Regions from separate parts of the Pseudomonas citronellolis genome, predicted to be linked through region 1. Evidence: riboswitches for the same ligand, from Rfam matches in the RefSeq annotation. Region 1 holds a riboswitch; each other region holds the start of a gene.
What was found. Region 1 has a riboswitch for cobalamin ahead of PcP3B5_RS10355 (TonB-dependent receptor plug domain-containing protein). Riboswitches for the same ligand answer to the same signal wherever they lie in the genome.

Region 1 (3,180 bases):
GGCGGGTGCGGGCGAAGAAGTGCGGGATGTTGTTCACGGTCACGCCCTCGCGGGTGTCCACCAGGTTGCGGGTGGCGTCGGCGTCCAGCTGCCAGTGCTCGCCCAGCCGCCACTGGCCGTTGGCCTCGATGCCGCGCACCTCGATCTCGCCGTCGCCGTTCACCCACTGGTCGCCGGCCAGGGTGATGAGGTCCTTTATCTCGCGGCGGAAGATGGTGACGCTGCCGCTCCAGGGCTGGCCGAACAGCGCGCCGCTGTAGTCCAGGCCCAGCTCGGCGTTGCGGCTGCGCTCAGGCTTGAGGTCGCGGTTGCCGATCTCGCTGCCCGGCTCGTTGACGAACAGCTGCTCGGCGTTGGGCAGCTTGAAGGCGGTGCCCAGCTGGCCGCGCAGCTTGAGCTGGTCGCTGAGGTCGTAGAGCGAGGTGAGCATCCACACGGTGGCGCCCTCGCCGCCGCTCATTTCCTCGCGGCGCACGCCCAGGCTGGGGTGCCAGTTCGGCAGCAGGTCCAGCTGCGGGCGCAACTGCGCGTACAGGGCGTGGGACTCGGCCTTGTCGTTGTCGATGATCAGCACGTCGTCCTGGCCCTTGTACCACTGGTTGTCGCTGCCGAAGACCAGCTCGTGGCCGCCGGCCAGGCGCGCCTTGCCCTCCAGCTGCGCGCCCCAGTCGGTAAAGCCCCAGTAGTCGTTGTGGTTGAGCGTGCGGGTGCCGCCGCCGGCGAGGTTGTAGATGCGCGTGTAGCGGGTGTCCCAGTCGTTCAGGTGGGCCTTGGCGAACCAGCTGAAGTCGTCGTTCAGGCGCTGCTCGAAGGTCGCCGTGGCGATCTGCTGGATGCGGTCGTTGCTGGTGTGGTGGTTGTCCGCCGGACGGGCGAAGTCCAGGTCGGCGTCGGCGTACTGGTAGAACAGCTCCAGGCGCGAGCTGTCGCCGAAAGCCTGGATGGCCTTGGCGCCGAACACGTTGACGTCGTAGGAGCGGCGCTTGTCGCTGACGGTGGCGGTCATGTCCTGTTCGCGGAACGGCTTGTAGCCGTCGGAGCGGTTGTGGCTGACGTAGGCCAGCAGGCCGAGGTCGCCCAGGCCGTTCTCCAGCACCTTCTCCACCCGCGCATCGCCATTGCGCCCGCGGAAGCTGTCCAGGCCCAGGTTGACCTCGCCGGAAGCCTCGCGGCTGCGCGCGCTGCGGGTGACGATGTTGATCACCCCGGACACCGCCTGGGTACCGAACAGCAGGCCCTGGCCGCCCTTGAGCACCTCGATGCGCTCCACCGCGGTGATCGGCAGGGTGTCCAGGTAGAGGCCGCCGTACAGGCGGTTGTTCAGGCGCACGCCGTCGAGCAGGATCAGGGTGTCGTCGTTGCGCCCGCCCAGCAGCGAGTAGGTGCCGTAGTCGAAGGGGCCGTTCTTCGGCGCCACGAACAGGCCGGGCACGTACATCTGCAGCACGCGGGTGATGTCGGCGCTAGGGCCGGCGCGCTCGATCTGCTCGCGCTCGATGACTTCGAGCTTGCTGCCGTAGCGGGCCATCTCGGCGACGGTGGTGGACTCCACCGAAGGGGCGCTGACGATTTCATCGCGCAGGCCCAGGGGCTCGGCGTTCAGGCAGGGGCTCAGGCACAGGCCGGCGAGCCAGGGGGCAAGCCGAAGTGCGGATTCGGAAGAAGGGAAGTGCAAGGTGATCGCCTCGAAACGGGAATTTCGCAGGCGGCGCAGCGAGTTCCGGCGCGAGCGCGTCCGGAATCCGGCTCACGCCCGCCCACCGCGGGTTTGCCAACAACGCTCCAGGCCGGTCTCCGGGCTTGCGAGGGTTCTGGAGCATCCGCCTTCCCATGCCTGAGCACAGTGGCCTCGTGGATGCCCCGCTCGCTTACCGTTGCGGGGGCAGCGCCGGACTGATCGCCAAGGGCGACGCACCGGCTTCCCGTTTCACCTCATGCACGGCGGCATGAGACACCTGGAACGGCCCGCATCTGACCATCGGTGCGGCGGGGCGTCAAGGGCAGCCCTTTACAGCATGCTTCCGCTTCCGGGCACAGCCCGTGATGCCTTTCCTTCCGCCGTGGAAGCTTTCCGCTATCATCGGCGGACCTTTCCCGACGCTCGAAAAGGACCTCCCATGTCGGTTTCCTCCCTGGTCACCCTGCTCGTCCTCGCCGTGCTGTTCTTCGGCGTCATCGCCATCTACAACCGCCTGGTGAACCTGCGCGCCCGCTACCGCAACGCCTTCGCGCAGATCGAGGTGCAGCTCAAGCGGCGCTACGACCTGATCCCCAACCTGGTGGAAACCGCCAAGGCCTACCTCAAGCACGAGCGGGAAACCCTGGAGGCGGTGATCGCCGCGCGCAATGCCGCGGTGGCCGGGCTCAAGGCCGCCGCCAGCCAGCCCGGCGCCGCCGCCGGCCTGGCCCAGTTGGCCAACGCCGAGGGCGCCCTGGGCGGCGCGCTGGGGCGGCTCAACGTGACCATGGAGGCCTACCCGGACCTCAAGGCCTCGCAGAACCTGCAGCAGCTCACCGAGGAGCTGTCGAGCACCGAGAACAAGGTGGCCTTCGCCCGCCAGGCCTACAACGACGCGGTGATGGAATACAACGCCTACCGCCAGTCGTTCCCCGCCGTGGTGCTGGCGGCGAATTTCGGCCACAAGGCCGAGGTCGCGCAGCTGGAGTTCGCCGACAGCCAGCAGATCCAGGACGCGCCCAAGGTCGCCTTCTGACGGGCGGCCCGCGCGATGAACTTCTTCCAGCACCAGGACCGCGCCCGCCGCCAGACCGGCCGGCTGATCCTGCTCCTGGCCGCGGCGGTGGCCTGCCTGGTGACGCTCACCAGCCTGGTCCTGGGCTGGCTCTGGCGCCACATCGGCGAGCCCGCCAGCCACTGGACCTCGCCGCAGCGCCTGCCCGACTTCGAACTCTACCTGTGGGTGGCGCTGGTGGTGGTCGGCGTGGTGATCGTCGGCGCCTGGTACAAGCACCGCCAGCTGCGCCTGGGCGGCCGCGCCGTGGCCGAGCGCCTGGGCGGCCGGCTGATCAACCTGGACGCCCGCGACGCCGATGAACGCCGGGTGCTCAACGTGGTCGAGGAAATGGCCATCGCCTCGGGCACCCCGGTGCCGCCGGTGTACCTGCTGGAGGACAGCGGCATCAACGCCTTCGCCGCCGGCCTGACGCCGCGCGACGCGG
Region 2 (3,180 bases), 3.3 Mb from region 1:
CAGCTCGTAGGTCTTCGAGGTCTCGGCCTTCAGGTCCGGGTTGCTGGCGCCGGGGTAGTAGAGGTCGCTGAAGGTCGGCGCGCGGAAGCCCTCGCCGTAGCTGGCGACCCAGCTCTGGCTGGCGCCCACCGGCAGGGTGAAGGCGGCGTTCCAGCTGTTCTGCGAGCCGTAGCGCTCGTTGTCGTCGTGGCGCAGGCCCAGCTCGGTGGAGAAGGCCTCGCCCTTGAAGCTGTGCTGGGCGAAGAAGGCGTGGTTGGTGCGGCTGTCCTCGGCGAAGGCGGTGCTGCCCTCGACCTTGTCCTCGTACCAGTCCGCGCCCAGGGCTAGTTGGTTGCGGGTATCCAGCTGCAGGCGGTTGAGCCAGCTGGCCGAATGCCGGGTGGTTTCCAGGGTGCCGTTGTTCCATACCTCGGCGGCGCCGACGGCCTTGTTGCGGTCGAAGCTGCGGCCCAGCTCCACGCGGCTGTTCCACATCGAGGTCAGTTGGCCTTCGAGGTAGCCGCTGTAGCTGCTGACGCGGAACTCGTCGTGGGGCTCGGCGGGGGCGTAGCTGTAGGCGTCGTCGTATTCGCTGTCGCCGCGCTGGTCGTTGAGGCTGAAGCCGGCCTTCCAGTCGTCGTTCAGGCGGTGGTCCAGGTTCAGGTGCACGGCCTTGTTGCGCTGGCCGTCGTGGTCGCTGTCGGCGCCGACGTTGTCGCGGGTGTAGTCGTAGCCGCGGCTCTCGTCGAGGCTGGCGCCGAGGTCGAAGCGGGTGCGCTCGTCGCCGCCGGCGAGCGAGGCGCTGCGCTGGAAGGTGCCGTTGCTGCCGGCGGCCAGGCGCACTTGCGGGTGCAGGCCGGCTTCGCCGCGGCGGGTGAAGATCTGGATCACCCCGCCGATGGCGTCGGCGCCGTACAGCGCCGAGCGCGGGCCGCGGGTCACTTCCACGCGCTCGATGTTGTCGATGCTCAGGTAGTCCAGGCGGGCGATGCCGCTGCTGGCCGAGGCGATGCGCTGGCCGTCCACCAGCACCAGGGTCTGGCCGGGGTTGGTGCCGCGCAGGAAGTAGCTGGTCAGGCCGCCGGCGTTGCTCAGCTGCACGCCGGGCACGCGCTGCAGCAGCTCGGGCACGCTGCGCGCCTGCAGGCGCTCGATATCGTCGTGGGTGAAGACGGTGTTGGCCGCGGTGGCCTGGCCGCGGGGTTCGGCCTGGCGCGCCGAGGTGATGACCATCGACGGCAGTTGGTAAGCCTGTTCGGCATCGTCGCCGGCGAAGGCCGCCGCGGGCAGCACGGCGACGGCCAGGGCAAGACGGGAAAGTTTCATCGCTGGGGTTCCTCAAAAGTGGACTTTCGAGGAGGGCTGGCAAGGGCGGGAGTGGCCGCGCTTGAAGGTGCGGCCCTCCGCAACACCTGTCATGCGTGTCGAGGGCGGTCTCCGGGCTGCCGACTCGCACGCTCCCGGCCTTCCCATGCGTGGCGCACAGTGGCGGATTGGAGCGCGGCAGGCACGGGGCCTGCGGTCGGTTACCGTTGCGGGGGCAGCGCAGGCCTTTCACCTGCTTCCCGTTACCTCGAACGAAAACGTGCGCACCTTACGAACAACGCGGCGGCCGGGCAAGTCGGGCCGATGCGGAACCTGTCCGTCAGACGTCCCTTTCCTCTGCGGTCCGTCACGTCCATGGCGGCGCCCCGCCTGCGCCCGGGCGCTTCCCGGCGGCTGCGACAAAGTCACTCAGCACGCTGCGAACCGCGGCCGGAAAGCTCCGGCCAGCAGCCGCCAATGCGGCGCCGCGCGGGCGTTCCAGCCGGTTTTTGTAGGAGTTTTCTGGTCTTTCGGGGCGGCGGAAAACTTTGCCGGATTTTGATAGGGCCGCCGTCCGGGCACTTGTTAGCTTCCTAAGCAGTAGAGGAGGGGAGCACGTGTCCAAAGAGCGCATCATCCAGGAATTCGTCCCGGGCAAGCAGGTGACCCTGGCGCACCTGATCGCGCATCCCCAGGAGGAGCTGTCGAGCAAGATCGGCGTCCCTGGGGCGCAGGCCATCGGCATCATGACCCTCACCCCGGGCGAGACCGCGATGATTGCCGGCGACTTCGCCACCAAGGCCGCCGACGTGCGCATCGGCTTCCTCGACCGCTTCAGCGGCGCGCTGGTGCTGCACGGCAGCGTCGGCGCGGTGGAGGAGGCGCTGGCGCAGACCTGCGCCGCCCTCGGCCGGCTGCTGGACTACAGCGTCTGCCCGGTGACCAGGAGCTGACCATGGACGCGCCGCGTTATGCCCTGATCGGTGGCGTTGGAGCCGGCAAGACCACCCTGTTCAATGCCCTGTGCGGCAACCCCGAAGCGGCGCGCAAGACCCAGGCGCTGGACTACGGCCCCGGCGGCGCGCTGGACACCCCCGGCGAGTTCGTCAGCCACCCGCGCCTGTACCGCGCGCTGATCACCAGCACCGACGACGTCGACACCCTGGTCTACGTGCACCCCGCCGATGCGACGGAGTGCCGGCTGCCGCCCGGGCTGCTGGACATCCACGCCGGCAAGCGGCTGATCGGGGTGATCAGCAAGTGCGACCTGCCCGGCGTCGACCTGCCCGCCATCGAGCGCCTGCTGCGCGCCCACGGCATCGACGGCGCGATCGTCCACACCGCCAGCGACGACCCCGCCAGCATCGAGCGCCTGCGCGCGCTGTTGAACGCACGGAATCCGATCGAGGACCTGTTGAGATGAAGAAGCTGATTACCGCCAACGACATCCGTGAAGCCATCGCCGCCGGGCAGAGTTCCCTGGCCGTGGAGCTGCCGCGCTGCATCGTCACCCCCGAGGCGCGTACGGTCGCCGAGCAGGCTGGCCTGGCGCTGGTCGAGCGGGTGGCCGGCGAGCCGGCGGCGGCCGCGAGTGAACCGGCCGCGGCCGGGCCGAGCGAGGACGAGTTGACGCGGATTCGCGCCGAGGTGCTGGCGCGGCTGCCCGCCGAAGTGGATGCGCAACTGGTCGACCAACTGGTGCGCAAGGCCGCGCAACAGGGCGGCGCCAGCGTGGCCCGGGCGGCCTTCGAGGCGCGCACCGGCGCCGGCGGGATCAAGCTGGTGAAGGGCGGCAGCGTGCGCTTCGGCCGCCTGGAAGGCGTGCCGGGCGAATACCAGATCGGCATCACCGACGTGGTCGGCGCCGAGGACGGCAGCAGCATGGGCGCCGGCTTC
Region 3 (3,180 bases), 1.4 Mb from region 1:
GCAGGATGCGTTTGCCGTTCACGGCTTGCGCACCGCCAGCAGGGTGATCGGCAGGGCCGCGCGCCAAGTGTCGAAACCGCCCAGGGGCTGCGCCTGGGCCACCTGCAGGCGCACCAGCTCGCCGCCGTGGCGTTCGCGCCAGCCGACCAGGGCCGCCTCGCTCTGCAGGGTCACCGCGTTGGCCAGCAGCCGGCCGCCGGGCTTGAGGCAATCCCAGCAATACTCCAGCACGCCCGGCACGGTGACGCCGCCGCCGATGAAGATGGCGTCCGGCGCCTCCAGGCCCTCCAGGGCTTCCGGTGCGCGCCCGGCCACCAGTTGCAGGCTGGGCACGCCGAGGGCGTCGCGGTTGTGGGCGATGTGCCCGAGACGGCTTTCCTCGGCCTCGATGGCGAAGGCCCGGCAACTGGGGTGCGCGCGCATCCACTCGATGCCGATGGAGCCGCAGCCGGCGCCGACGTCCCAGAGCAGTTCGCCCGGCTCCGGGGCCAGGCGCGCGAGGGTCACCGCGCGCACGTCGCGCTTGGTCAGCTGGCCGTCGTGGCGGTAGGCGTCGTCGGGCAGGCCGGGGGTCAGCGCCAGGCGCCGGGCATCGGCGCCGGCCACGCAGTCGATGGCCAGAACGTTGAGCGCAGCGGCCTCGTCCAGCGACCAGTCGGCAGCCAGGCCGTCGATGCGCCGCTCGCGCTCGCCGCCCAGGTGTTCCAGCACGCTCAGCCGGCTCGGCGCGAAGCCGCGTTCACGCAACAGCGCGGCCACCGCTGCGGGGCTGCGGCCATCGGCGCACAGCACCAGCAGGCGGCGCCCCGGATGCAGGCGCGCGTTCAGCGCCGCCAGCGGGCGGCCCACCAGCGACAGCAGCTCCACGTCCTGCAGCGCCCAGCCCAGCCGCGCCGCCGCCAGGCTCACCGAGGACGGCGCCGGCAGCACGCGCATTTCCGCCGCCGGCAGTTGCCGCGCGAGGCTCGCGCCCACGCCGAAGAACAGCGGGTCGCCGCTGGCCAGCACGCAGGTGGGGGTGCCGCGCCGCGCCAGCAACGGCGCCATGTCGAAGGGGCTCGGCCAGCGCCTGCGCTGCGCGCCGATGCACGGCGGCAGCAGGGCCAGCTGGCGCTCGCCGCCGAACACATCGCTGGCCGCCAGCAGGGCGCGGCGGGCGGTCTTGCCGAGGCCGGCATAGCCGTCCTCGCCGATGCCGACGATGGTCAGCCAGGGCGTCATGGGGGTTCCTCTGCGTTGCGACACTGCGCCGCCGGCGTTTCGACGGGCAGGGTTTTCAAGGGGTCGGGCAAAGCGGGCATAATACAGCCTTCGTCGGTGCCCATCAGGGCCGAAGAGGGAACGCGCAGGAGCCATCCAAGCGCGGCTGCCCCCGCAACTGTAAGCAGCGAGTCCACGCGTCATTGGCCACTGGGAAACCGGGAAGGCCGCGTCGGGCAAAGACCTGCCAGCCAGGAGACCTGCCGACGGGACCAGTCGCGTGTGCAAGCATCGAGCGGGGTGTATCGATGTTGTAGATCCTCCCAATCAGGGGCGATCCGCAAGGTCACCGCGACCCAGCCATGGTGACCCTGTGCCGAATCTGCCGCCTGTTCCCCCTGTCGAAATCCGCCCGTCGCCCTGCCCGGGGCTGCTGCGCGTGGTCGCTTCCGGCGATGGCGGCATCTGCCGCATCAAGCTGCCCGGCGGGCGCCTCGACGCCAGCGGCGCCAGGGCCATCGCCCGCGCCGCCGAACGCCATGCCGACGGCGTGCTGGAGGCGACCAACCGCGCCAACCTGCAGATCCGCGGCGTGCACGAAGGCGCCGGCGCGGCGCTGTCCGCCGAGCTGCTGCGGGCCGGGCTGGGCCCGCGGGTGGCCGCCGCCGACGACGTGCGCAACCTGCTGCTCAGCCCCGCCGCCGGCCTCGACCCGGCCCAGGCCCTGGATGTCGCGCCGCTGGCCGCCACGCTGCTCGACCTGCTGCAGGACGAGCCACGCTTCCACGGCCTGTCGCCCAAGTTCGCCCTGCAACTGGATGGCGGCGAATCCCTGGCGATGCTCGAACACCCCCACGACATCTGGCTGTCGGCCATGGACGCCGGGCGCTTCGCCTTCGGCCTGGCCGGCTGCCCGCCGCTGCGCGCGCAGGACAGACCCGCGCTCGCCGCCGTCGCCAGCGAACAGCTGCCGGCCCTGGTCGAGGCGCTGCTGAACCTGTTCCTCGACCTGGCCGGAGAAGGCGTCTCGCGCATGCGCCAGTTGCTGGCGAAGGTGCCCGCGCAAGACCTGCTGGCGCGCCTCGATCTGCCGCTGCAACAGGACGTGGCCGACTGGCGCCGCGCCGCCGTCGAGCCCTTCGCCCACCTGGGCATCCGCCCGCAGCGCCAGGGCGGCCTGTGCAGCGTCGGCGCAGGCTTCGTCCTCGGCCGCCTGCACAGCGGGCTGCTGCGCGAACTGGCCGATCTCGCCGAACGCGAAGGCGACGGCAGCCTGCGCCTGACGCCCTGGCAGGGCCTGCTGCTGCCCAACGTGCCGGCTGCGCGCGCCAGCGCCGTGCTCGCCGCACTCGACAGCCAGGGCCTGATCATCTCGGCCGCACAGCCGCTGTCCCGGCTGGTGGCCTGCAGCGGCTCGGCCGGCTGCGCCCGCGGCCTGGCCGACACCAAGGCCGACGCCCTGCGCCTGGCCGAACGCCTGCGCGCGCCGCTGCCCGCCGGCGTGCACCTGTGCGGCTGCCCGCGCTCCTGCGCCGCCGCCCACGTGGCGCCGCTGACCCTGCTGGCCGTCGCCGACGGCCGCTACGACCTCTACCGCCGCGCCCCCGGCCACGCCGGCTTCGGCCAGCCGCTGGCGCGCGACCTGACCCTCGACGCCGCGGCCGACCGGCTGCGCGATCCCGGAGCCCTACCCGATGCTTGACTACATCCGCGACGGCCAGGCGATCTACCGCCAGTCCTTCGCCACCATCCGCGCCGAGGCCGACCTCTCGGCCATTCCCGCCGACCTGGAAAAGCTCGCCGTGCGGGTGATCCACGCCTGCGGCATGGTCGACGTGGTGCAGGACCTGCGCTTCTCCCCCGGCGCCGGCGCCATCGGCCGCGCGGCCCTGGCGGCGGGCGCACCGATCCTCTGCGACGCGCGCATGGTCGCCGAGGGCGTCACCCGCGCGCGCCTGCCGGCGGCCAACGAGGTGATCT
Region 4 (3,180 bases), 620 kb from region 1:
GGGGCCACCTCGCCGCCGCTGAAGTGGCGCATGTCGCGGCGCTCGGCGATGGCGCGGTAGATGGCCGCGCGTTCCTCGGGGCTGTAGGCGTGCTCGTTCATGGGCGGAAGATCGCGGCGGCGGCCGCCGGGTTCGACGGCAGGTAGAAGTGGATATAGGACGCGGTCAGGCGGCCCAGGCGGAACACCGCCTCGGCCACCGGCTTGGCGTTCGGGCAGGTGCCGCGCAGGGCCGGCTCCAGTTGGCTGTCCAGCAGCGAATGGTGGAAGGTGTGGCCGCGCAGCGGGCCTTCCGGCAGTTCCACCTCCTGCAGGGCCAGGGCGGCAAGGCGCTTCTGCAGGGTGGCGCGGCCGGGCAGCAGGCCGAGCAGCCGACCGCTGCGGCCCTCGGCGTCGGTCAGGCCATCGAGCAGGTAGAGCATGCCGCCGCACTCGGCCAGCAGCGGCTTGCCGGCGGCATGGTGGGCGCGGATGGCCTCGGCCATGGCGCGGTTGTTCTCCAGCTGCGCCAGGTGCAGTTCCGGATAGCCGCCGGGTAGATAGAGGCTATCCACCTCCGGCAAGTATTCGTCGGTGAGCGGCGAGAAGAACTTCAGCTCGGCGCCCAGCTCGCGCAGCAGGTCGAGGTTGGCCTGGTAGAGGAAGGCGAAGGCGGCATCCCGCGCCACGCCGATGCGCACGCCGGCCAGGGACGCTTGCAGTTCGTGCTCGGTGGGCGCCGCGAAGCTCACCGGCGGCGGCAGGTCCACCGCGCTGCTGGCGGCCAGGGCGTCGGCGGCGGCGTCCAGGCGCGCGTCCAGGTCGGCCAGTTCCTCGGCCTGCACCAGGCCCAGGTGGCGGCTGGGCAGCTCCAGGTCGGCGCTGCGCGGCAACGCGCCGTACCAGCGGATCCACTCCGGCAGGCTGTCGCGCAGCAGGTCGCTGTGACGCTGGCTGCCGACGCGGTTGCCGAGCACGCCGGAGAACGGCAGGCCCGGCTGGTAGGTGGCCAGGCCCACGGCCAGGGCGCCGAAGGTCTGCGCCATGGCCTGGCCGTTGATCACGCCGAGCACCGGCACATCGAAGGTGCGCGCCAGGTCGGCCGCCGAGGGCGTGCCGTCGAACAGGCCCATCACCCCTTCGATGAGAATCAGCTCGGCCTCCCCTGCCGCTTCCCAGAGCAGCCGGCGGCTCTGCGCCTCGCCGACCATCCACAGGTCGAGCTGGTGCACGGGCGCGCCGCTGGCGCGGGCGAGGATCATCGGGTCGAGGAAGTCCGGGCCGACCTTGAACACCCGCACCCGGCGCCCCTGGCGCGCGTGCAGGCGGGCCAGGGCGGCGGTGACGGTAGTCTTGCCCTGCCCCGAGGCGGGAGCGGCGATCAGCAGCGCCGGGCACTGGCGCGCCTGGGGCATCAGAACTCCACTCCTTTCTGCGCCTTGATGCCGGCCTTGAAGGCGTGCTTGACCAGGCCCATCTCGGTGACGGTGTCGGCGGCGTCGATCATGCCCTGCTGGGCGGCGCGGCCGGTGACCACCACATGCTGGTGCGCCGGGCGCGCGGCGATGTCGGCCAGCACGGCGTCCAGCTCCAGGTAGCCGTGCTTGAGGGCGATGTTCAGCTCGTCCAGCAGCACCAGGCCGACGGCCGGGTCGGCCAGCAGCTCGCGGGCCACGTCCCAGGCCTGCCGGGCTTTCTCGATGTCGCGCCGGCGGTCCTGGGTCTCCCAGGTGAAGCCCTCGCCCATCACGTGGTAGCGCACCTGCTCGGGGAAGCGGCGGAAGAAGGCTTCCTCGCCGGTGCTCGCGGCGCCCTTGATGAACTGCACCACGCCGGCCTGCATGCCGTGGCCGAGGGCGCGGGCGAGCATGCCGAAGGCCGAGCTGCTCTTGCCCTTGCCGTTGCCGGTGAGCACCAGCAGCACGCCGCGCTCGTCCCGGGCCTGGGCGATCTTCTCGTCGATCACGTCCTTCTTGCGCTGCATGCGCGCGCGGTGGCGCTCGTCCTTTTCCGGGGATTCGCTCATCGTTGGGTCTCCTGGCCGAAGGCGGCCGTGCTCGCGATGCCAAGGCACCGGGGCTGAAGGGGCGTGCGGGAGGGACGACGGAAAGTAGCCGCGCGGCGCGGGGCCGTGGCTGGAAGGAGAATGCTCATCTGCCTGATCGCTCCACCGCTCTCACCCGCGCGGCTAGTAAACCGGGATGACGCGGGGCGATCGGAGCGCGGCCTGGGCAGCGCCCGACGGCTTCCTGCGCGTCGTCGTCGCTACGGGCCGGTCTCCGGGCTCGCGAGTGAAGGTCACCGGACCTCTGCGGCTGCGCCTTCCCATGCCGTTGGCACAGTGGCTGTTGCGTCCGCGTGACTCGCCTACCGTTGCGGGGGCAGCGCCGGAATGACCGAATTGGCTCGGTTGCACCGGCTTCCCTGTTTCACCTTCGGCCATGGCCGAGGGCACCTGTAGCAGGCGCGCAGCTTAGAGGCAGGCGGGGTGGCCGGTCAATCGGAGGCGGCGATGGGTCGCGCCTGCTGCGCGGGCGCGGCGGCCGGGTCCTGGCGGCACCAGCGCAGCCAGATGAACTGCAGCTGGACCAGGGTGGCGCGAGCCAGTTCGCGGTCCTCGGCCGGCAGCCGGTGGTCGTTTTCCAGGGCCTTGAACAGCGCCACGCTGGCCGCCTGCAGGGCCTGCTCGCGGCCGGCGCGCGGGCCGCCGGCGAGCAGCAGGTCGTGCAAACACAGCAGGTAGGCGTCGCGGGCCCGGCGCACGGGGCCGCGGGCAGCGGTCAGGCGCGCGCGCAGGAACAGCAGCTCGTCGCCCAGGTCCAGCGCCAGCAGGCCGCCGCGCCAGCGCGCGCGGCGCTCGGCCGGCAGGTTCTTGTAGAACTGCGCCAGGCGCAGCAGGCGGTCGGCGCTGCGGCCGTCGAACCAGACCTCCAGCGGCGGCAACGGACCGCGGGTGAGCCGCGCGAGGTCGGCGAGGATGGCCGCCAGCACGCGGCGGTAATGGCGCTGCCCGGGCGCCAGGCGCACCAGGTTGAACACCAGCACGGCGAAGGCCACGCCGATCACGGTGGCCAGCGCCGAATTGAGGAAGTGGCCGAGGTCGTAGCTCATCGCGTTGCTCGGCCCGATGTTCTTCACATAGAAGATGCAGAAGGACGAGGCGATGGCGGCGATCGGCGGCCGCGTCATGCACAGCGCGGCG

Region 2: it holds a riboswitch for cobalamin, as region 1 does, so the genes downstream of both, PcP3B5_RS25990 (TonB-dependent receptor domain-containing protein) here and PcP3B5_RS10355 (TonB-dependent receptor plug domain-containing protein) in region 1, are expected to answer to the same signal.
Region 3: it holds a riboswitch for cobalamin, as region 1 does, so the genes downstream of both, cobG (precorrin-3B synthase) here and PcP3B5_RS10355 (TonB-dependent receptor plug domain-containing protein) in region 1, are expected to answer to the same signal.
Region 4: it holds a riboswitch for cobalamin, as region 1 does, so the genes downstream of both, cobO (cob(I)yrinic acid a,c-diamide adenosyltransferase) here and PcP3B5_RS10355 (TonB-dependent receptor plug domain-containing protein) in region 1, are expected to answer to the same signal.

The regions. Positions count from the first base shown of each region.
Region 1 is NZ_CP014158.1:2,276,749-2,279,928, reverse strand. It holds gene PcP3B5_RS10355 (TonB-dependent receptor plug domain-containing protein) at 1-1,675, opposite strand, end outside; cobalamin riboswitch at 1,769-1,974, opposite strand; gene PcP3B5_RS10350 (LemA family protein) at 2,118-2,714, shown strand; gene PcP3B5_RS10345 (M48 family metallopeptidase) at 2,730-3,180, shown strand, end outside.
Region 2 is NZ_CP014158.1:5,933,111-5,936,290, reverse strand. It holds gene PcP3B5_RS25990 (TonB-dependent receptor domain-containing protein) at 1-1,305, opposite strand, end outside; cobalamin riboswitch at 1,392-1,591, opposite strand; gene eutS (ethanolamine utilization microcompartment protein EutS) at 1,902-2,237, shown strand; gene PcP3B5_RS25980 (EutP/PduV family microcompartment system protein) at 2,240-2,707, shown strand; gene eutQ (ethanolamine utilization acetate kinase EutQ) at 2,704-3,180, shown strand, end outside.
Region 3 is NZ_CP014158.1:873,027-876,206, reverse strand. It holds gene PcP3B5_RS04035 (cobalt-precorrin-6A reductase) at 1-22, opposite strand, end outside; gene PcP3B5_RS04030 (bifunctional cobalt-precorrin-7 (C(5))-methyltransferase/cobalt-precorrin-6B (C(15))-methyltransferase) at 19-1,221, opposite strand; cobalamin riboswitch at 1,299-1,482, shown strand; gene cobG (precorrin-3B synthase) at 1,574-2,902, shown strand; gene PcP3B5_RS04020 (precorrin-8X methylmutase) at 2,895-3,180, shown strand, end outside.
Region 4 is NZ_CP014158.1:1,661,205-1,664,384, reverse strand. It holds gene bluB (5,6-dimethylbenzimidazole synthase) at 1-101, opposite strand, end outside; gene PcP3B5_RS07570 (cobyrinic acid a,c-diamide synthase CobB) at 98-1,393, opposite strand; gene cobO (cob(I)yrinic acid a,c-diamide adenosyltransferase) at 1,393-2,004, opposite strand; cobalamin riboswitch at 2,232-2,452, opposite strand; gene PcP3B5_RS07560 (FUSC family protein) at 2,475-3,180, opposite strand, start outside.